Regions from separate parts of the Variovorax sp. P1_G12 genome, predicted to be linked through region 2. Evidence: predicted binding sites of a transcription regulator. Region 2 holds the regulator's gene; each other region holds the start of a gene.
What was found. Region 2 encodes HrcA, which represses chaperone genes, less so after heat shock. Its sites were predicted from a motif close to TTAGCACTCNNNNNNNNNGAGTGCTAA; they were not measured.

Region 1: the regulator HrcA is predicted to act here: its motif matches at 3,014-3,040, upstream of rpoH (RNA polymerase sigma factor RpoH).
Region 3: the regulator HrcA is predicted to act here: its motif matches at 2,998-3,024, upstream of AC1D2O_RS09935 (co-chaperone GroES).

Annotation. Positions count from the first base shown of each region.
Region 1 is NZ_JBFUBW010000008.1:215,462-221,570, forward strand. Features, by position in the region: gene cyoE (heme o synthase) at 1-539, shown strand, start outside; gene AC1D2O_RS11820 (SCO family protein) at 548-1,153, shown strand; gene AC1D2O_RS11825 (DNA alkylation repair protein) at 1,159-1,992, shown strand; gene rpoH (RNA polymerase sigma factor RpoH) at 2,044-2,985, opposite strand; partial or broken gene AC1D2O_RS11835 (Mpo1-like protein) at 3,100-3,378, opposite strand; gene ftsY (signal recognition particle-docking protein FtsY) at 3,396-4,646, opposite strand; gene AC1D2O_RS11845 (M16 family metallopeptidase) at 4,676-6,109, shown strand, end outside.
Region 2 is NZ_JBFUBW010000030.1:78,190-84,298, reverse strand. Features, by position in the region: gene rapZ (RNase adapter RapZ) at 1-838, opposite strand, end outside; gene recN (DNA repair protein RecN) at 835-2,517, opposite strand; gene AC1D2O_RS28475 (NAD kinase) at 2,519-3,415, opposite strand; gene hrcA (heat-inducible transcriptional repressor HrcA) at 3,444-4,457, shown strand; tRNA gene AC1D2O_RS28465 (tRNA-Ile) at 4,495-4,571, shown strand; tRNA gene AC1D2O_RS28460 (tRNA-Arg) at 4,675-4,751, shown strand; partial or broken gene AC1D2O_RS28455 (Hsp20/alpha crystallin family protein) at 4,854-5,255, opposite strand; gene AC1D2O_RS28450 (Hsp20/alpha crystallin family protein) at 5,270-5,707, opposite strand; gene AC1D2O_RS28445 (hypothetical protein) at 6,015-6,109, shown strand, end outside.
Region 3 is NZ_JBFUBW010000007.1:52,204-58,312, forward strand. Features, by position in the region: gene AC1D2O_RS09910 (PilW family protein) at 1-502, opposite strand, end outside; gene pilV (type IV pilus modification protein PilV) at 520-1,128, opposite strand; gene AC1D2O_RS09920 (GspH/FimT family pseudopilin) at 1,128-1,631, opposite strand; gene AC1D2O_RS09925 (type IV pilin protein) at 1,636-2,109, opposite strand; gene AC1D2O_RS09930 (Rieske (2Fe-2S) protein) at 2,386-2,916, opposite strand; gene AC1D2O_RS09935 (co-chaperone GroES) at 3,106-3,396, shown strand; gene groL (chaperonin GroEL) at 3,443-5,092, shown strand; gene AC1D2O_RS09945 (sensor histidine kinase) at 5,156-6,109, opposite strand, start outside.

The sequences.
Region 1 (6,109 bases), on a different contig from region 2:
CGCTGACCATGTGGCTGACCTTCGCGACCTTCGTCGGCTACGCGGTGATCTACACCGTGATCCTGAAGCCGCTGACGCCGCAGAACATCGTGATCGGCGGCGCCTCGGGCGCGATGCCGCCGGTCCTGGGCTGGGCCGCGATGACCGGCGACGTCGGCCCCGAGGCGCTGATCCTGTTCCTGATCATCTTCCTGTGGACGCCGCCGCACTTCTGGGCCCTGGCCCTCTACCGGGTCGAGGACTACCGCAAGGCGGGACTGCCGATGCTGCCCGTGACCCACGGCAATGAGTTCACGCGGCTTCAGGTGCTGCTCTACACCTTCATCCTGTTCGCTGCCTGCCTGATGCCCTTCATCTACGGCATGAGCGGCTGGCTCTACCTGGTGGTCGCGATCGGCGTCAGCATCGGCTTCACCGGCTATGCCTTCGCGCTGTGGCGCCACTATTCCGACGCGCTCGCACGCAAGACCTTCCGCTTTTCGCTGATCCACCTGAGCGTGCTGTTCGCCGCGCTGCTGGTCGACCACTACCTCCGATGATCGAACCCATGAACAAGCGGCAATTGCTCCAAACCCTGGCCTGGACCGGCGTCGCCGCGTTCGCGGGCGTCCAGCTCGCGGGTTGCTCCGAAGCCAAGCCCAGCTTCCATGCGATCGATATCACGGGCGCCGACTACGCCAGGGATTTCTCGCTGGCCGATGCCGACGGCAAGACTCGCACGCTGGCCGACTTCAAGGGCAAGGCGGTGGTGCTGTTCTTCGGCTATGCCCAGTGCCCGGATGTCTGCCCGACCACCATGAGCGAGATGGCGCAGGTCAAGCAGCAATTGGGTGCCAATGGCGACAAGCTGCAGGTGCTGTTCGTCACCGTGGACCCGGCGCGCGACACGCCGGAAGTGATGAAGGCCTACATGGGCGCCTTCGACCCTTCCTTCGTCGCCTTGATCCCGACGCCCGACCAGCTCGCGGCGCTCGCGAAGGACTTCAAGGTCTACTTCAAGAAGGTCGACGGCAAGACCCCGACGAGCTATTCGATGGACCACTCGGCGGCCAGCTTCGTCTACGACCCGCAGGGCCGGCTGCGGCTCTACGCGCGCTATGGCGCCGGCGTGGCGCCGATGGTGGCGGACCTCCAGGCCCTGCTCAAGTCCTGAGCGCCGTGGCCTCGGTCGATCACTTGCTGCAGCGCAAGGGCGCCTTCCGCATGGCGCTGATCCCGCCCGAGGTGCTGGAGGCACTCAACGACGGCCTGCTCGAGACCGTCAATCTCAACGAATTCATGGCGCTGGAGCTGCCGAGGCTGGCGCGCAGCGTGGCCGCGCAGATCGGGCTCGATGCGGCCAGCGAACGCCTGGGCGACACCTTCGCAATGCTGGCAGCCTTCAAGCCGATGCAGCGCCACGGCCACATCGCGCGGGCGCTCTACGACCTCACGGCCGCGCATCCCGAGCGCGACGCGGTGGCCCATCGGCTGGCCACCCATCCGAGCGACGTGGCGCGTTGCTGGGCGACGCAGTGGATCCCGATGTCGGGCCTGTCGCTGGCCGGGCAACTGGAGGCCACCCGGCGCTTTGCGGCCGATCCGCATTTCGGCGTGCGCGAGATGGCGTGGATGGCGGTGCGCGACGCGACCATCCGCTCGCTCGACGAGGCCCTGGAGCGGTTGCAGCCCTGGACGGCGGACCCGGACCCGAACATTCGCCGCTTCGCCAGCGAACTGACTCGGCCGCGCGGCGTCTGGTGCGCCCAGATCGAGCGCCTCAAGGCCGAGCCCTGGCTCGGCCTGCCGCTGCTGGAGCCGCTCAGGTCGGACCCCAGCCGCTATGTCCAGAACTCGGTCGCCAACTGGCTCAACGACGCGAGCCGCACGCAACCGGACTGGGTCGAAGCCACCTGCGACCGTTGGCTGGCCGAGAGCGACTCGGCCGAAACCGGCTACATCGTGCGTCGGGCGTCGAGGACGCTGGCGAAGCGGGCGCCCGAGGCGGCCTGAAAAAGAAAAGCCCGGCACGGGGCCGGGCTTGATGCGAGGGAGAAGGGCGCTTCAGGCGTATTCGGCCAAGGCCTTCTTCATTTTCTTCATCGCTGCCACCTCGATCTGGCGAATGCGCTCGGCGCTCACGCCGTAGACCGCAGCCAGGTCGTGCAGCGTCATTCCGCCCGAGCCGTCGTCGTTGACCTTGAGCCAGCGCTCCTCGACGATGCGGCGGCTGCGCTCGTCCAGGGCTTCCAGCGCGGTCGAGATGCCGTCGGTCGACAGCCGGTCGCGCTGCCGCGATTCGAGCTGTGCGGTTGGCTCCTGCGTGGCGTCGGCCAGATAGGCGATCGGGCCGAAGCCGTCGTCGCCGTCGTCGGACGGGCTCGGATCGAGCAGCACGTCGCCGCCCGAGAGCCGGGTTTCCATCTCGAGCACTTCCTCGGGCTTCACGTTCAGCCGCGTGGCCATCTGCGAAACCTCGTCCGGGCTCAGCGTCTCGCGGTGGGTGCCACCGTCGGCGGCGGCCGAATCGGCCTTGAAACCCTGCTTCATCGAGCGCAGGTTGAAGAACAGTTTGCGCTGGGCCTTGGTCGTCGCGACCTTGACCATGCGCCAGTTCTTCAGGATGTACTCGTGGATCTCGGCCTTGATCCAGTGCATGGCGTAGCTCACCAGCCGGACGCCCTGGTCGGGATCGAAGCGCTTGACGGCCTTCATGAGGCCGACATTGCCTTCCTGGATCAGGTCGCCGTGCGGCAGGCCATAACCCAGGTATTGGCGGGAAATAGAGACGACAAGGCGCAGATGCGACAAGATGAGCGCACCGGCGGCTTCGAGGTCGTTGTCGTCGCGCAGTTTGCGCGCGAAGCCCTGCTCCTCTTCGAGCGTCAGCAAAGGCAGGCGGTTGGCTGCCGAGATGTAGGCGTCCAAGTTACCCAGCGGCGGCACCATCGACCAGGGATTGGCGACGGCGAGCTGGTTGGCAGAGGCTCCAGACAGTGTTGTCATTCGGGAAACTCCTTCTTTCATGGCCATATTAGCACTCGGTTAGAGGGAGTGCTAAGGCAAGGGTTCCCCCTTATTTTCTATGGGGTCGATAGCCTGGGCCACAAGCCTCCAGGCCTACCAGCGGAGGCCGAGACGCTCGAAAAGCCTGGACAGTACGAACAGCGGGCCGACCCAGAGGTATTGGATGTCCTCGAAGAAGGAAGGTTTCCGGCCTTCGATCTTGTGGCCGATGAACTGGAAGATCCAGGCCACCACGAAGATGACGGCGGACACCGGCAAAACAAGATCGCCCATCGCGTGCACCAGCGCCAGCAGGGCGACCGTGCCGACCAGCATGGTCGCGAGGAAGGCCGGGGAGCGCAGCGTCGCGTAATAGACCAGGCTGGCCGCCACCGAAGGCCGCTGGCGCGCTATCCGAGCAATGCCTGGGCGAATTCGCGGGCGTCGAAGGTTTCCAGGTCCTCGAGCTTCTCGCCGACGCCGATGAAATAGACCGGGATCGGCCGTTCGCGCGCGATCGCGCACAGCACGCCGCCCTTGGCGGTGCCGTCGAGCTTGGTCACGACCAGCCCGGTCAGGCCCAGCGCCTCGTCGAAGGACTTGACCTGCGCCAGCGCGTTCTGGCCGGTGTTGCCGTCGATCACCAGCAGGACCTCGTGCGGCGCCGTGGGGTCGGCCCGGTTGACGACCCGCTTGATCTTCTTGAGTTCGTCCATCAGGTGGATCTGGGTCGGCAGCCGGCCGGCGGTGTCGACCAGCACCACGTCCTTGCCGCGCGCCTTGCCGGCGTTGACCGCGTCGAAGCTCACGGCGGCCGGGTCGCCGCCTTCCTGGCTCACGATCTCGACCGTGTTGCGGTCGGCCCAGACCAGCAATTGCTCGCGCGCCGCGGCCCGGAACGTGTCGGCCGCGGCCAGCAGCACCGAGGCACCTTCGTTGGCCAGGTGCTTGGTGAGCTTGCCGATCGAGGTGGTCTTGCCGGCGCCATTGACGCCGGCGACCATGATCACGGTCGGCGTGTGCTCGCCGATCACCAGCGATTTCTCGAGCGGCCGCAGCAGGTCGGTGATCGCGTCGGCCAGCAGCAGCTTGACCTGCGCGGCGTCGGTCGCCATCTGGCTCTTGACGCGGCGGCGCAGGTCCTCAAGCAGGTGCTCGGTGGCCTTGACGCCGGTATCGGCCATCAGCAGCGCCTCCTCCAGTTCCTCGTAGAGCGCATCGTCGATCTGCGCGTTGACGAAGGCGGCGGTGATGCTGTTGCCGGTCTTGCGCAGGCCATTGCGCAGCTTGCCGAGCCAGCCGCTGCGCTCGGGCGGGGGCGCAGGTGTCGGGGCCGGCGCCGGAAGCGGCGCCGATGCGGGAGGAGGGGGGGGGGCCGGCACTTCCACCGGTGCAGGGGCGGGGGCCATCGGCGTTGGCGTCGGCGCTGGCGCGGTCACGGGTGCCGCTGCAGGTGCAGGCGAAGGCGAAGGCGAAGGCGCAGGTGCAGGTGCAGGTGCCGCCACGGGTGCCGGCGCAGCCGCCGGCTTGCCGCCGAACCAGCTGGAGGGCGAAAAGACCGATTTCGGGGCTGCCGCAGGCATTTCGGCCGGCGGGGCCGCAGGCTCGGGAACCGGCGCCGGGCTCTCGGCCGCAGGTTTTTTCTTGAAGAAACTGAACATTGGGCGCTTTTTACAATCCGAGCCATTCTATGAAACACCCCTTGCCACGCCGCGCTGCGTCGGGTGCGGTGCTGGCTTCGGTGCTGATGGCGCTGGCTGGCCTGCCCGCCCTGGCCCAGAACGCCCCCGCGCCTGCCGATCCCGCCACCACTGCGACCGCCGCCACAGCGCCGGTCCCGGCCCAGCAGTTCACGCTCTCCAATGGCATGACCCTGATCGTCAAGCCCGACCGGCGGGCCCCGACCGCGGTCCAGATGCTCTGGGTCCGGGTCGGATCGATGGACGAGGTCGACGGCACCTCGGGCGTCGCGCACGTGCTCGAGCACATGATGTTCAAGGGCAGCAAGAACCTGAAGCCCGGCGAGTTCTCGCGCCGCGTGGCCGCGTTGGGCGGGCGCGAGAACGCCTTCACCACCCGCGACTACACCGGCTACTACCAGCAGATCCCGGCGGAGCAGCTGGAGCAGGTCATGAAGCTGGAATCCGACCGCTTCGCCAGCAACCAGTGGCCCGACGACGAGTTCAAGCGCGAGATCGAGGTCGTCAAGGAGGAGCGCCGCATGCGCACCGACGACCAGCCGCGCGCGCTGCTCGGCGAGCAGCAGAACGCCGCGATCTTCACCGCCTCGCCGTACCACCGTCCGGTGGTCGGCTGGATGAGCGACCTGGAGTCGATGACGCCGGCCGACGCCCGCGCTTTCTTCCAGGCCTGGTACGTTCCATCCAACGCGGCGATCGTCGTCGCGGGCGACGTCGATGTCGCCAAGGTGCGAGCCCTGGCCGAGAAGTACTACGGCTCGATCCCGGCGCGTGCCGTGCCGCAGCGCAAGCCGCGCACCGAGCCCGCGCAGCGCGGCGTGCGCCGCGTCGAATTCAAGGCGCCGGCCGAGCAGGCCTACGTGTCGCTGGCGTTTCGCACGCCGCAGATCGGGACCGGCGACACCTTCGACAGCGCCGCGGAAAGCGACGCCTATGCGCTGGTGGTGCTGTCGGCCCTGCTCGACGGCTATCCCGGCGCGCGGCTCGACCGCGCGCTGACGCAGGGGCCGGACCGCGTGGCCGATTCGGCCGGTGCCTACGGGGGCTTCGTCGGCCGCGGGCCGCAGCTGTTCGTGCTCGACGGCGTCCCGGCGGCGGGCAAGACCCCCGAGGCGGTGGAGGCCGCGCTGCGCGCGGAGGTCGCGAAGGTGGCGCGCCAAGGCGTCGGCGCGGCCGAACTCGCCCGCGTCAAGACCCAGTGGGTGGCCAGCGAAACCTACAAGCTCGATTCGGTGATGGCGCAGGCGCGCGAGCTCGGCAGCAACTGGGTGCAGGGCCTGCCGCTGGACGCCAGCGAACGGATCATCGCCCGGCTCCAGGCGGTCACGGCCGAGCAGGTGCAGGCGGTGGCGGCGAAGTACTTCGGCGACGACCAGATGACGGCCGCCACCCTGCGGCCCCTGCCGCCCGAACCGAACCGCCGG
Region 2 (6,109 bases):
AGCGGGCGCCGAAGCCGCGCGCCAGCTGCTCCACCAGGAACACCGAGCGGTGCTGGCCGCCGGTGCAGCCGATGGCCACGGTGACGTAGCTGCGATGGTCGCGCGCCAGGGCGTCGAGCCAGCGGCCCAGGAACTGCTCGATGTCGCCGTACATCCGGGCCACGTCTTCGTCCTCGCGCAGCCACTCGATCACGGGCGCATCGCGTCCGGTCAGCGCCCGCAGCGCCGGCACGTAGTGCGGGTTGGGCAGCATGCGGACGTCGAACACGAAGTCGGCGTCGAGCGGCACGCCGCGCTTGAACGCGAAGGACTCGAACACCAGCGTGAGCGCGCTCTCGGGGGCCGAGATCAGCGCCTTGACGTAGCTCTGCAGCTGGGCCGGGCGAATGATGCTGGTGTCGACGACGTCGGCGCCGTCGCGCAGGTCCGCCAGCAGTTCGCGCTCGAGCTCGATCGCCTGGATCAGGACGCGCTGCTGCTCCGGCGCATCGGTGGTGCGGCCTTCCTGGCGCGACAGCGGGTGCCGGCGCCGGGTCTCGGAATAGCGGCGCACCAGCGCATCGGTGGTGGCGTCGAGGAACAGCGAGCGCAACGACACGCCCTGCTGCCGCAGGCCTTCGAGCTGGTGCGGCACCAGCGGCAGCGAGACGCCGCTTCGCACGTCCATCGCGATCGCGACCTTGGCCGCCTGCTGTTGCTGCTGCAGCGCGATGAAAGGCGAGAGCAGCTCGGGCGGCAGGTTGTCGACGCAGTAGTAGCCGGCGTCTTCGAGCGCGTGCAGGGCGACGGACTTGCCGGAGCCCGACATGCCGGTGATCAGTACGAGTTCAAGGCTCATGACGCCGCCGCCGTCGCCTTCTGCCCCAGCATCTCGCGCGCATGCGCCAGCGAAGTGCGGGACACGCGTTCGCCGCCCAGCATGCGGGCGATTTCCTGCGCCCGGCCTTCGTCGTCGATTGCCGCGACGCTGCTCTCGGTGCGCGCGGCGTCCTGGCCCTTGGCGGCGGTCTGGCGCTTGGCGACCACGAGGTGGTGGTCGGCGCAGGCCGCCACCTGCGGCAGGTGGGTCACGGCCAGCACCTGGCGGTCGCGGCCGAGCTGTTTCATGAGCCGGCCGACGGTTTCGGCCACGGCGCCGCCGACGCCCGCATCGACCTCGTCGAAGATCAGGGTCTGGGCGGCGCCGAGCTCGCTGGTCGTCACCGCGATGGCCAGGGCGATGCGCGAGAGTTCGCCGCCGGAGGCCACCTTGCCGATCGAGCGCGGCGTGCTGCCGGCATGTCCGCTGACCAGGAAGGCGATGTCTTCGAGGCCCGAACGGCTCGGTTGTGCGAAGGGCTGCAGCGCGACCTCGAAGCGGCCGCCCTTCATGCCGAGTTCCTGCATGGCCTGCGTGACTGCCTGCGCGAGCTTGGGCGCGGCCTGCTTGCGGGCCTTGGCGAGCGCCTTGGCCTCTTTCAGGTAGATCTGCTGCGCCGATTGCTCGGCGCGTTCGAGCGCCTCGAGATCGCTCTGGGCATCGAGCGCCTTCAACTCGGCCTGCCAGCCGGTGAACAGCGCCGGCAGCTCGGCCGGTGTGCGCCTGTAGCGGCGGGCCAGCGACATCCACAGGCCCATGCGTTCGTCCAGCTCGGCCAGCCGCTCGGGGTCGGTGTCGGCCTGGCGCAGGTAGCTGTGCAGCGAATGCGCGGCGTCCGAGGCCTGGGCCACGCTGGAGGCGAGCACTTCGCCCAGCGCCTTGAATTCCGGCTCGATGTGCTCGCAGTTCTGCAGCAGCGCGAGGGCGCGGGCCAGCGCAGCCAGGGCGCCGCTGTCGTCGTCCTCGAGCGCGCTGCTGGCGCCCTCGGCTGCATCGATCAGTGCCTGGGCGTTGGAGATGCGGCTGTGGCTGGCGGTGAGTTCTTCCCACTCGTCCTCGCCCGGCGCCAGCTTGGCGACCTCGGCCACCTGCCATTGCAGGCGCTCCCGTTCGCGCTGCAGCGAGTCCTGGGCCGAGCGGGCAGTCTCGAGCGCGGCGATCGCCTGGCGCCAGCCTTGCCAGGCCGTCTCGAGCGCGCCGGTGTCGACGCCGGCATAGGCGTCGAGCAGGCCGCGCACGGCTTCCGGCCGCGTCAGGCTTTGCCAGGCGTGCTGGCCGTGGATGTCGAGCAGGCGGTCGCCGAGCTCGCGCAACTGGGTGGCGGTGGCCGGACTGCCGTTGATCCAGCCGCGGCTGCGGCCCTGGAGGTCGACCGTGCGGCGCAGCAGCAGGACATCACCGCCCTCGAAGCCGCCTTCCTCCAGCCAGTCGGCCAGGCCCGGGTCGGTGTCGAATTCGACGCTCACGTCCAGCCGCTCGGCGCCTTCGCGCACCGCGCCGGCATCGGCCCGGTTGCCGAGCGCCAGCTGCAGCGCGTCGATCAGGATGGACTTGCCGGCACCGGTCTCGCCGGTGAGCACCGTGAAGCCGCCGGCCAGATCGAGCTCGAGCGCATGCACGATCACGAAATCCCGCAGCGCAATGCGCCTCAACGCCATCTCAAGATCCCCCTTCGTTCCAGTGCAGTTTGCGGCGCAAGGTGTCGAAGTAGCTCCAGCCCTTGGGATGCAGGAAGCGCACCCGGTAGTCGGAGCGGCGCACCATCACCTTGTCGCCGATGGCCAGCGTGGCCAGCGATTGCATGTCGAAATTGGCGCTGGCGTCGCGCCCGCCGACCAGTTCGATCGTGACCTCGTCCGCGTCCGGCAGCAGCAGCGGCCGGTTCGACAGCGTGTGCGGCGCGATCGGCACCAGCACCCAGCCCCGCACCGCGGGATGCAGCAGCGGCCCGCCGGCCGACAGCGCATAGGCGGTCGATCCGGTGGGGGTCGCGATGATCATGCCGTCGGCGCGCTGGTTGGCGACGAAATGGGCGCCCACCGTGACCCGCAGCTCGACCATGCCCGAGGTGGCGCCGCGATTGACCACCACGTCGTTCATTGCCAGGGTGTCGAACACCGATTCGTCGCCGCGCATCACCCGCGCCTTCATCAGCGTGCGCAGGTCTTCCTCGTAGTCGCCGGCCAGCATCGGGATCAGCGTCGCCTGGTAGTTGTCGAGCGAGATGTCGGTGATGAAGCCGAGCCGGCCGCGGTTGATGCCGATCAGCGGCACGTCGTGCGGCGCGAGCTGGCGACCGATGCCGAGCATGGTGCCGTCGCCGCCGACCACCAGGCCGAGCTCGCACTGCTGGCCGATTTCTTCCACCGTCAGCGCGGGATAGGGGCCGGTTTCGACGGCGTCGGATTGCGACTTCTCGACGAACACCTTGCAGCCCTGCGATTCGAGGAAGGCGCCGATGCCTTCCATGATGTCGTCCTGCGCGCCGCATTGCGCCCGGGCGCCGGAGGCCTGGTATTTACCGATCAGTGCGACATGCCGAAAGCGGGAGCTCATTCACAAATTACAACATTAAAATCATTCGATGCTGGACGACCGTGCCAAGTTGCTGCTGAAGACTCTCGTCGAGCGCTACATCGCCGACGGGCAGCCCGTGGGATCGCGCACGCTTTCCCGTGCGCCGGGGCTGGACCTGTCGCCGGCGACCATCCGCAACGTGATGTCCGACCTCGAGGTGCTCGGGCTGATCGCAAGCCCCCACACTTCCGCGGGTCGCATTCCGACCGCCCGCGGCTATCGGCTGTTCGTCGACACCATGCTGACCGCGCAGCACGAGCAGTTCACCTCGGCCTCGGCGCCGAGCCTGGCGCCCGACCAGCCGCAGAAGGTGATCACGAACGCCGCCCACTTGCTGTCGAACATGTCGCAGTTCGTCGGCGTGGTGATGGCGCCGCGGCGTGCCTCGGTGTTCCGGCAGATCGAGTTCCTGCGGCTGGCCGACCGCCGTCTGCTGGTGATCATCGTCGCGCCCGACGGCGACGTTCAGAACCGGGTGATATTCCCCGAGGTCGACTACTCGCAGTCGCAGCTGGTCGAGGCGTCGAACTACATCAATGCCCACTTTGCCGGCTTGACGATCGAGCAGGTGCGCGACCGCCTGCAGTCCGAGGTCGAGCAATTGCGCGGCGAGATCGCGGCGCTGATGCAGGCCGCCGTGCAGGTCAGCTCCGAGGTCATGACCGAGGCCCAGGACGAAGTCGTGATCGCGGGCGAGCGCAACCTGCTGGCGGTGACCGACTTCTCCAGCGACATGAGCCACCTGCGGCGCGCCTTCGAGCTGTTCGAGCACAAGACCCAGCTGATGCGCCTGCTGGATGTCTCGAGCCAGGCGGAGGGCGTGCGCATCTTCATCGGCGGCGAAAGCCAGGTGGTGCCCTTCGACGACCTGTCGATCGTCAGCGCGAACTACGAGGTCGACGGACAGGTGGTCGGCACGCTGGGGGTCATCGGTCCCACGCGGATGCCGTATGAGCGCATGATCCAGATTGTCGACATCACCTCGAAGCTGGTCACCAACGCGCTGAGCCACCGCAAGTAGGGCACGGCGTCGCGGCCCACTAGAATCCGGGGCGCGTGGGCCGTTAGCTCAGTTGGTTAGAGCAGCGGACTCATAATCCGTTGGTCCCTGGTTCAAGCCCAGGACGGCCTACCAGGCATTCATTGAAGTTCAGGTCTGCTCCCGCGCTCGGTCTTTTGCAAAACAAAAACCGATGCGTCGACAGATACCGAAAATTGGCGCTATAATCGAAAGCTGTGCGGCTGTAGCTCAGTTGGATAGAGTACTTGGCTACGAACCAAGGGGTCGTGGGTTCAATTCCTGCCAGCCGCACCACTCTCTTAAAGGGTTAGGACGTTCACGCGTCCTAACCCTTTTTCTTTTGCGCGACTTCTTGCGCGACGGCGACCTGTCTTTCGCCTCGTCGCGGCCGGGCGCTCAGGTCACGTCGACATTGATGCGTCGCGGTTGAGCGTGTTCCGTCTTTGGAATCCGCAGCTTGAGCACGCCCTGCACCAGCTCCGCCGAGATCTTCTCGGTGTCGAGTTCCTTGCTCAGCGTGAAGACCCGATGGAAGCGGCCGAGGCCGACTTAGGTGTGGCTGGACTGCAGCCCTTCGGGCACCGCCATGTCGATCTCCCCTTCGATCGTCAGCGAATCGGATTCGACGTTCAGGTGCAGCTTGTCGCGCGGCACGCCGGGCAGGTCGGCGTACAGCGTGATGCCGGCGCTGTCCTCGATCACGTCCACGGGGGGCGTGAGGGCGGCCTCGGCGTAGCGCCGCTCGTCCTTGCGCGCGACCACGTCGGAGGACTTGTTTCTCTTCTGGATGTCGTTCATGGCTGTTCTCCCGATCATTGGATGGCGATGCGTCGCGGCAAGGCGGAGGCGCGGCGCTGGACGGTGATGTGGATGACGCCGTCCCGCGCCTTGGCCTCGACCGCCTCGGGGTCGGCGTCGTCGGGCAGGCTCAGCACCCGGCGGAAGGTGCCCTCGAAACGCTCGTTGATGTGCAGCGTCTCCTTGCCGCCGGGCTGCGGCGCCGCACTCTGGCGCTCGCCGGCGATGCTGAGGATGCCTCGGTCGAGGTTGATCTCGAGCGTCGCGGGATCGACGCCCGGCGCCAGGACATAGATTTCGACCGTCTTGGCCGTGCCACCGACGTTGAGAGCAGGGAAAGCGCTGCGGCCGAAGCCGCGGATGGTGGGAGAGAGGTCGAAGGCCTGCTGCATCTCGCGCTGCAGGCGATCCATCTCCGCGAACATGTCGCGTGAAAAAAGGGATCGATACATGGCGCATACCTCCATTCAGGGTTGAGGTGGGCGCTGGAGGCGTCTCCAGCGCTTCCGGATTGGAAACTAGGATCGGCTTGCGAAACTTCAAGGGATGACCCGGCCAAACTTGCTCAGGGCGTCACAGAACGCGCTGGCGCGCCGCTTGGGGCGAGTCGGCAATGCGGCAGGTGTAACCGCGAGCCGCAAGCAACATTACCGCCGCCGTGGGCGCCCTGTGACTGCGGGCAACCGGACGCCCATAATCCGACCCTCGGCCAAGCCAGGGGCCGCTTTCATATGCCTGGCGTTCATTGGGGCGACCACGATGAGTTCATTGCAAAAGTTCCTGCCGGCCTCCGAGCCCGCACGCAGCGAGGCCCTGGCCCAGCTGAAGAAGACGCACCATGCGCCGCGGCATCT
Region 3 (6,109 bases), on a different contig from region 2:
CGTAGAACTGTCCGACGACCAGCGAAGCATTGACCGCGGGCAGTGCGTCGTCCGCTTCCAGCCTCCGGATCACGAGGATGTCAGTGCCCGACACGTGATTGGCGTCAGGTAGGCAGGTCGAGAGCGGCGCAGGTACCGAGGTCGGCGCGTCATAGCCCTGGATCGGCAGGGCCATGTTCGCTTCGATCTCCTTGACGCTGGTCAGATCGCAAGGGTTCGGCAATACCGTTGGAGCCGTAAAGCCGTAGGAGTACTGGCCGTAGTAACCCGCGTGCTGAATGTCGGCCTGAAGCGCAGCAAGCGCGTAGCGGCCGTTTTCGATCTGACGGCCGGACTGGTCTTGTTCGCTGCGCGTAAGGCTCTGGTTGGCCATGAGCATGGACATGCCGGCCACCAAGAGCAATCCGATCACGGACGCCACCATGAGCTCGATCAGCGTAAGGCCGGATTGCCGGCTGCGCGCAGGCAATCGTCGAGTGAGCGAAGGGGCAAGGTGCTGCATGATGTCGTGCGTGCCTGTCAGACGAGATTGGCAATCTGCAGGGGCAGGCTGATGACGCGTCGCAACTTTTCGTTGCCGTACAGCCCTTTGCCGCAATTGAGACTGGATATGGGCGCCGTGGTAGGAGCGACCCCCTGCCACGCGATGCTGAGCATGTAGGTGTTGCTGGCCGTGTCGAAACTGATGCAGCCACGCGCGCCAACCATCGCACCCGCCTTGTTGATCGTGCCGCCGCTGTCCTTGAATGTCTCGGCGGCGCCCTGCAGCAGGTCGCTCCACGCGCTGAGGTCGTTGTTGGCCAGGTTGTCCGCGGTGATCGTGCCCAGCGCACAGCCGGAAGGCGGTGCTCCTCCCGTACCCAGGTAGGGCGTGCCGTTCGCCGTGTCCGTGGTCACCGCGTAGCACAATGCCACTCGCCTATTCACGTTGATTCGACCGGAAATGTCCTGCAGCAGCAGTAGCGCCTGCGCGCGCTGGTACGCCTCGACTTCCGCCCGTTGGCTGGCAATCATCAGGCCGGCCAGACCGAGCAGTCCGAGCATCAGAATGACCATGGTCACCAGCACCTCGATCATGCTGAAGCCGTCCTGGCGACGCATTGACGGATGGGCATGAAGTGCTTGCATCAGCAACTCCCCGAAGTAATGGTCCTGCTGACAGGCAGCCCGCTGAGGTCGAGCCGAACGCATCGTTCGGCAAGGTTCGAATACGTGCTGCTGCTCAACGTGAACGGGTTGACCGTTGTCGTGAGGCGCCCGGTGCTGTTAAAGGTCAGACCGGTCGCCGGACCCGTGATCGTCAGCCCCGAAAAGGATTCGTGCTGGAACAGGGTTGTCGTCCCCGAGGTAACGCTCCAGCCGTTCTGCCAACCTCCGTCGGCCGGTGTGACAGTCACGCTGGAGTTGCGCTTGAGCGCCTCGCTGCGCGCCAGCGTGAGCATCGACCACACGTCATAGGACGCTGTCTTGACGCGCTGGCCGGCAATGAAACTGCCGAACGAGGGGCCCGCGAGCGCGGCAAAGATCGCGACAATCGTGACCACGACCAGCAGCTCGATCAGCGTAAAGCCCTTTCCTGAGTGGCTACGCGTACCGAATGAAATGACCGTGCGCCGCATCGCGGTTGGCATCCGATTACCAGCAAGTGGCGACATCGGCGGTACCCGTGATCGTCTTGTTGCCGGTCTGGTTGACCGTCAGCGTGCCGCACGGTGTGTCTGCCGTCTGACTGTCTTTCGGCGTGGCGGTAATCGTATAAGTCGGCGGTGCCGCCGCGTTGTCGGGGGTCGTTACCACGGTGTAGTACGGAAGCACTTCGGCCGGCAGCGTCGTCGTGCCCAGATCAGCGTCATTGCCGTAGCGCCGAGCATCCAGATTGAACTGCACTTGTTTGCTGGCCACACCCATGACATAGCTGACCGCAGACGCGCGATGCGCACGAAGCATGTAACGCGTGTACGACGGATAGGCCAACGCCGCCAGGATCGCGACAATCGCCACCGTGATCATCAACTCGATCAGCGTGAAGCCGCGCGCCCGCCCGCCCCAAGGGACATTCGAGCTTGCCGTCGTCGACGCCATCGGCATCTGTTCCAGAGACTGAGCCATCGGGCTGCATCCTTCATCGCGCGGCCTCGACCCTTGAATCGGATCAGAGGCACATCGCAGCAAATAATTTCAAAATGTCACAAAGTACAAGTGGATGTGAAATTATCACATTTGACGGATATCGGGCTTTACCTACGCGGCCGTTTCGTGGGAAAAGTGACGAAAGGCTAATTTCGACCGACAGGCGGTTCGCCTTCATCCACATCGGCGGCGGTAGACGTACCGGGCGGAGCCCGGCGCCTTCGCAGGAAGCCTCGACCGGCGCACCAGCCGGACTCAGCGGTGGATTCGCAAGGTGTCCGGCGTCCTGAGTTCGAACGCCGGCGCGTCGAGATCGGCCACGCGCATCGACTCGCCCTGATCCGGGTACTGCCGGATCGCGCGCCCCGCATAGTCCCATTCGGCGAAGTGGCAGGGGTCGTAGAAGCCCCCTTGCCACAGGCGCTCGGGCGCGAAGCGGAAGGCGCCCTTGGGGGCATGCCGGGCCACGCACCCCAGGACCGGACTCACCAGGGAGTAGACAAAGAACGCGGGGCGATCCGCCGGGATCGGGCGCTGGCTCCAGGTGTTCGGGGTCTGCGCCTGGAGATCGTCGAGCATCTCGCCGGTCGTGCGCACGAGGGCGAAGGGCGCGTCGTTCCACATGAAGAACTTCGGGGCACCGGCAGGGATGCCGCCCACCGGAATGTCCAGGTAGGGCGCGGCCTTGCTCCCCCCCGGCATGGGAAGATCCGTCACCAGGAAGAGCACGCCAACACCGACCCCCACCCCGACCAGGGCGGCGAGAAAGGCCCGGCGTCTGTCCATCGGAGCAATCTAGCACCGCACCGCTTTCACGGCAGGCGAAAAGGTCAGCCCGCCTTGAAATGCCCCAAAACACCCTTATCATTAGCACTCGTTGGAGTTGAGTGCTAACAGTCCCCCGCTTCACAACGAATGTGGCGCCGGCACCACGCCGTAGCCCAAGCCAAACCCCCGTTCCTATCAGGAGATGCAATGAAACTTCGTCCTTTGCACGATCGCGTGATCGTCAAGCGCATTGAAAGCGAAACCAAGACCGCCTCGGGCATCGTGATCCCCGACAACGTCGCCGAGAAGCCTGATCAAGGCGAAGTTCTGGCCGTCGGTCCTGGCAAGAAGAACGACAAGGGCGAACTCGGCGCAATGAGCGTCAAGGTCGGCGATCGCGTCCTGTTCGGCAAGTACAGCGGCCAGACCGTCAAGGTCGACGGCGACGAACTGCTGGTCATGAAGGAAGACGACCTCTTTGCCGTCGTCGAGAAGTAATTTCTCAAGCCCTCATCCCCCAAACAACTGAATTCGGAGAAATCTCATGGCAGCAAAAGACGTAGTCTTCGGCGGTGAAGCCCGCGCGCGCATGGTCGAAGGTGTCAACATCCTCGCCAACGCAGTCAAAGTGACCCTGGGCCCCAAGGGCCGCAACGTGGTTCTGGAGCGCTCGTTCGGCGCCCCGACCGTGACCAAGGACGGCGTGTCGGTCGCCAAGGAAATCGAACTCAAGGACAAGCTCCAGAACATGGGCGCCCAGCTCGTGAAGGAAGTGGCTTCCAAGACTTCGGACAACGCCGGCGACGGCACCACCACCGCGACCGTGCTGGCCCAGGCCATCGTTCGCGAAGGTTTCAAGCTGGTGGCTGCCGGCATGAACCCGATGGACCTGAAGCGCGGCATCGACAAGGCGGTCACCGCCCTGGTCGCCGAGCTGAAGAAGGCTTCCAAGCCCACGACCACCTCGAAGGAAATCGCGCAAGTCGGCTCGATCTCGGCCAACAGCGACGAAACCATCGGCAAGCTCATCGCTGACGCGATGGACAAGGTCGGCAAGGAAGGCGTGATCACCGTCGAAGACGGCAAGTCGCTGGACAGCGAACTCGACGTCGTCGAAGGCATGCAGTTCGACCGCGGCTACCTGTCGCCCTACTTCATCAACAACCCCGAGAAGCAATCGGCGTTGCTGGACAACCCCTTCGTGCTGCTGTTCGACAAGAAGATCAGCAACATCCGCGACCTGCTGCCCACGCTGGAGCAAGTCGCCAAGGCCGGCCGTCCGCTGCTGATCATTGCCGAAGAAGTCGAAGGCGAAGCCCTGGCGACCCTGGTCGTGAACACGATCCGCGGCATCCTGAAGGTCGTGGCCGTCAAGGCGCCTGGCTTCGGCGACCGCCGCAAGGCCATGCTCGAAGACATCGCCATCCTGACGGGCGGCAAGGTCATCGCTGAAGAAGTGGGCCTGACCCTCGAGAAGGTGACGCTGGCCGACCTCGGCCAAGCCAAGCGCATCGAAGTGGGCAAGGAAAACACCATCATCATCGACGGCGCCGGCGCCGCTGGCGACATCGAAGCCCGCGTCAAGCAAGTGCGCGTGCAGATCGAAGAAGCGACCAGCGACTACGACCGCGAAAAGCTGCAAGAGCGCGTGGCCAAGCTGGCCGGCGGCGTTGCAGTGATCAAGGTCGGCGCTGCCACCGAAGTCGAAATGAAGGAAAAGAAGGCCCGCGTCGAAGACGCCCTGCACGCCACTCGCGCTGCAGTGGAAGAAGGCGTGGTTGCCGGTGGTGGCGTGGCCCTGCTGCGCGCCAAGCAAGCCGTGGGCGACAAGCTCAAGGGCGACAACGCTGACCAGGACGCCGGCATCAAGCTGGTGCTCAAGGCCATCGAAGCGCCGCTGCGCGAGATCGTCAACAACGCCGGCGGCGAAGCCTCGGTGGTCGTGAACGAAGTGTTGGCCGGCAAGGGCAACTACGGCTTCAACGCCGCCAACGACACCTACGGCGACATGCTCGAGCTGGGCATCCTGGACCCGACCAAGGTGACCCGCACCGCACTGCAGAACGCAGCCTCGGTCTCCTCGCTGCTGCTGACGACCGAAGCCATGGTCGCTGACGCACCGAAGGAAGAAGGCGGCGCCGGCGGCATGCCCGACATGGGCGGCATGGGTGGCATGGGCGGCATGGGGATGTAATCCCCCGGCCCCGGCTGCCACAGCCAAGCCAAGAAGCCCCGCAGTGAAAGCTGCGGGGCTTTTTTACGTCAGCAGGAACGAGAACACGGCCCCCTTCTCGGGCCGTGGCAAGAGCCGGATGTCGCTGCCATGCAGCTGCAGGATGCGCTGCACGATGACCAGCCCGAGCCCGCCGCTGCGGCCACCGGCCGACGAAAACACCGGTCGCGTGAACAGTGCCGTGCGCAGCTCGTTCGGGATGCCGGGGCCGGTGTCGCTGATCTCGACCCGCACGCCCTCCTTGTCCTGCCGCAGCTGCACCGCGATCTCGCCGCCCGCGGGCGTATGGCGGATCGCGTTGTCGAGCAGGTTGGCGAGCACGCGCTCGATCATGCCGAGGTCGGCGGTCACGCCCGGCAGGTCCGGCGCGATGTCGGCCACCAGCCGCTGCTGGCGCGCCTCGGCCGCCAGCTCGAACTTCTGGAACACGTCCTGCACCAGGTCGGCCAGGGCGAAGGTCTCCTTCTCGGGCTTGACGACGCCATACTCCAGCCGCGCCAGCTCGAACAGCTCCTGCGACAGCCGCGAGACCTTGCGGCTTTGCGCCAGCGCGATCTCGAGGTAGCGGCGGCGCTCGGCGACGTCGAGCGTATCGGCCTTGACCCACAGCGTCTCGAGATAGCCATGCAATGAAGTGAGCGGCGTGCGCAGGTCGTGCGAGATGTTGGCGAACAGTTCGCGCCGCTGCTGGTCCTGCTGCGTGAGCTCGCGCCATTGCTCGGCGATGCGCTGCGTCATCTGGACGAACGCCTGCGAGAGCGCGGCGATCTCGTCGCCGCCGCGGCGGGTCCGCTCGAACGTCGGCCCGGCGTCCTGCAGCGCCGCCACGCCATCGGCCTCGAACCTGCGGACCGCCCCGGTCAATTCGCGCAGCGGGCGCGTGATCAGATGGAATGCCGCCAACCCGGCGAGCAGGCCCAGCAGCGCGACCAATGCCACCGACCACAACGTCGTTCGCAGGACGTTGCTCGCCGCAGC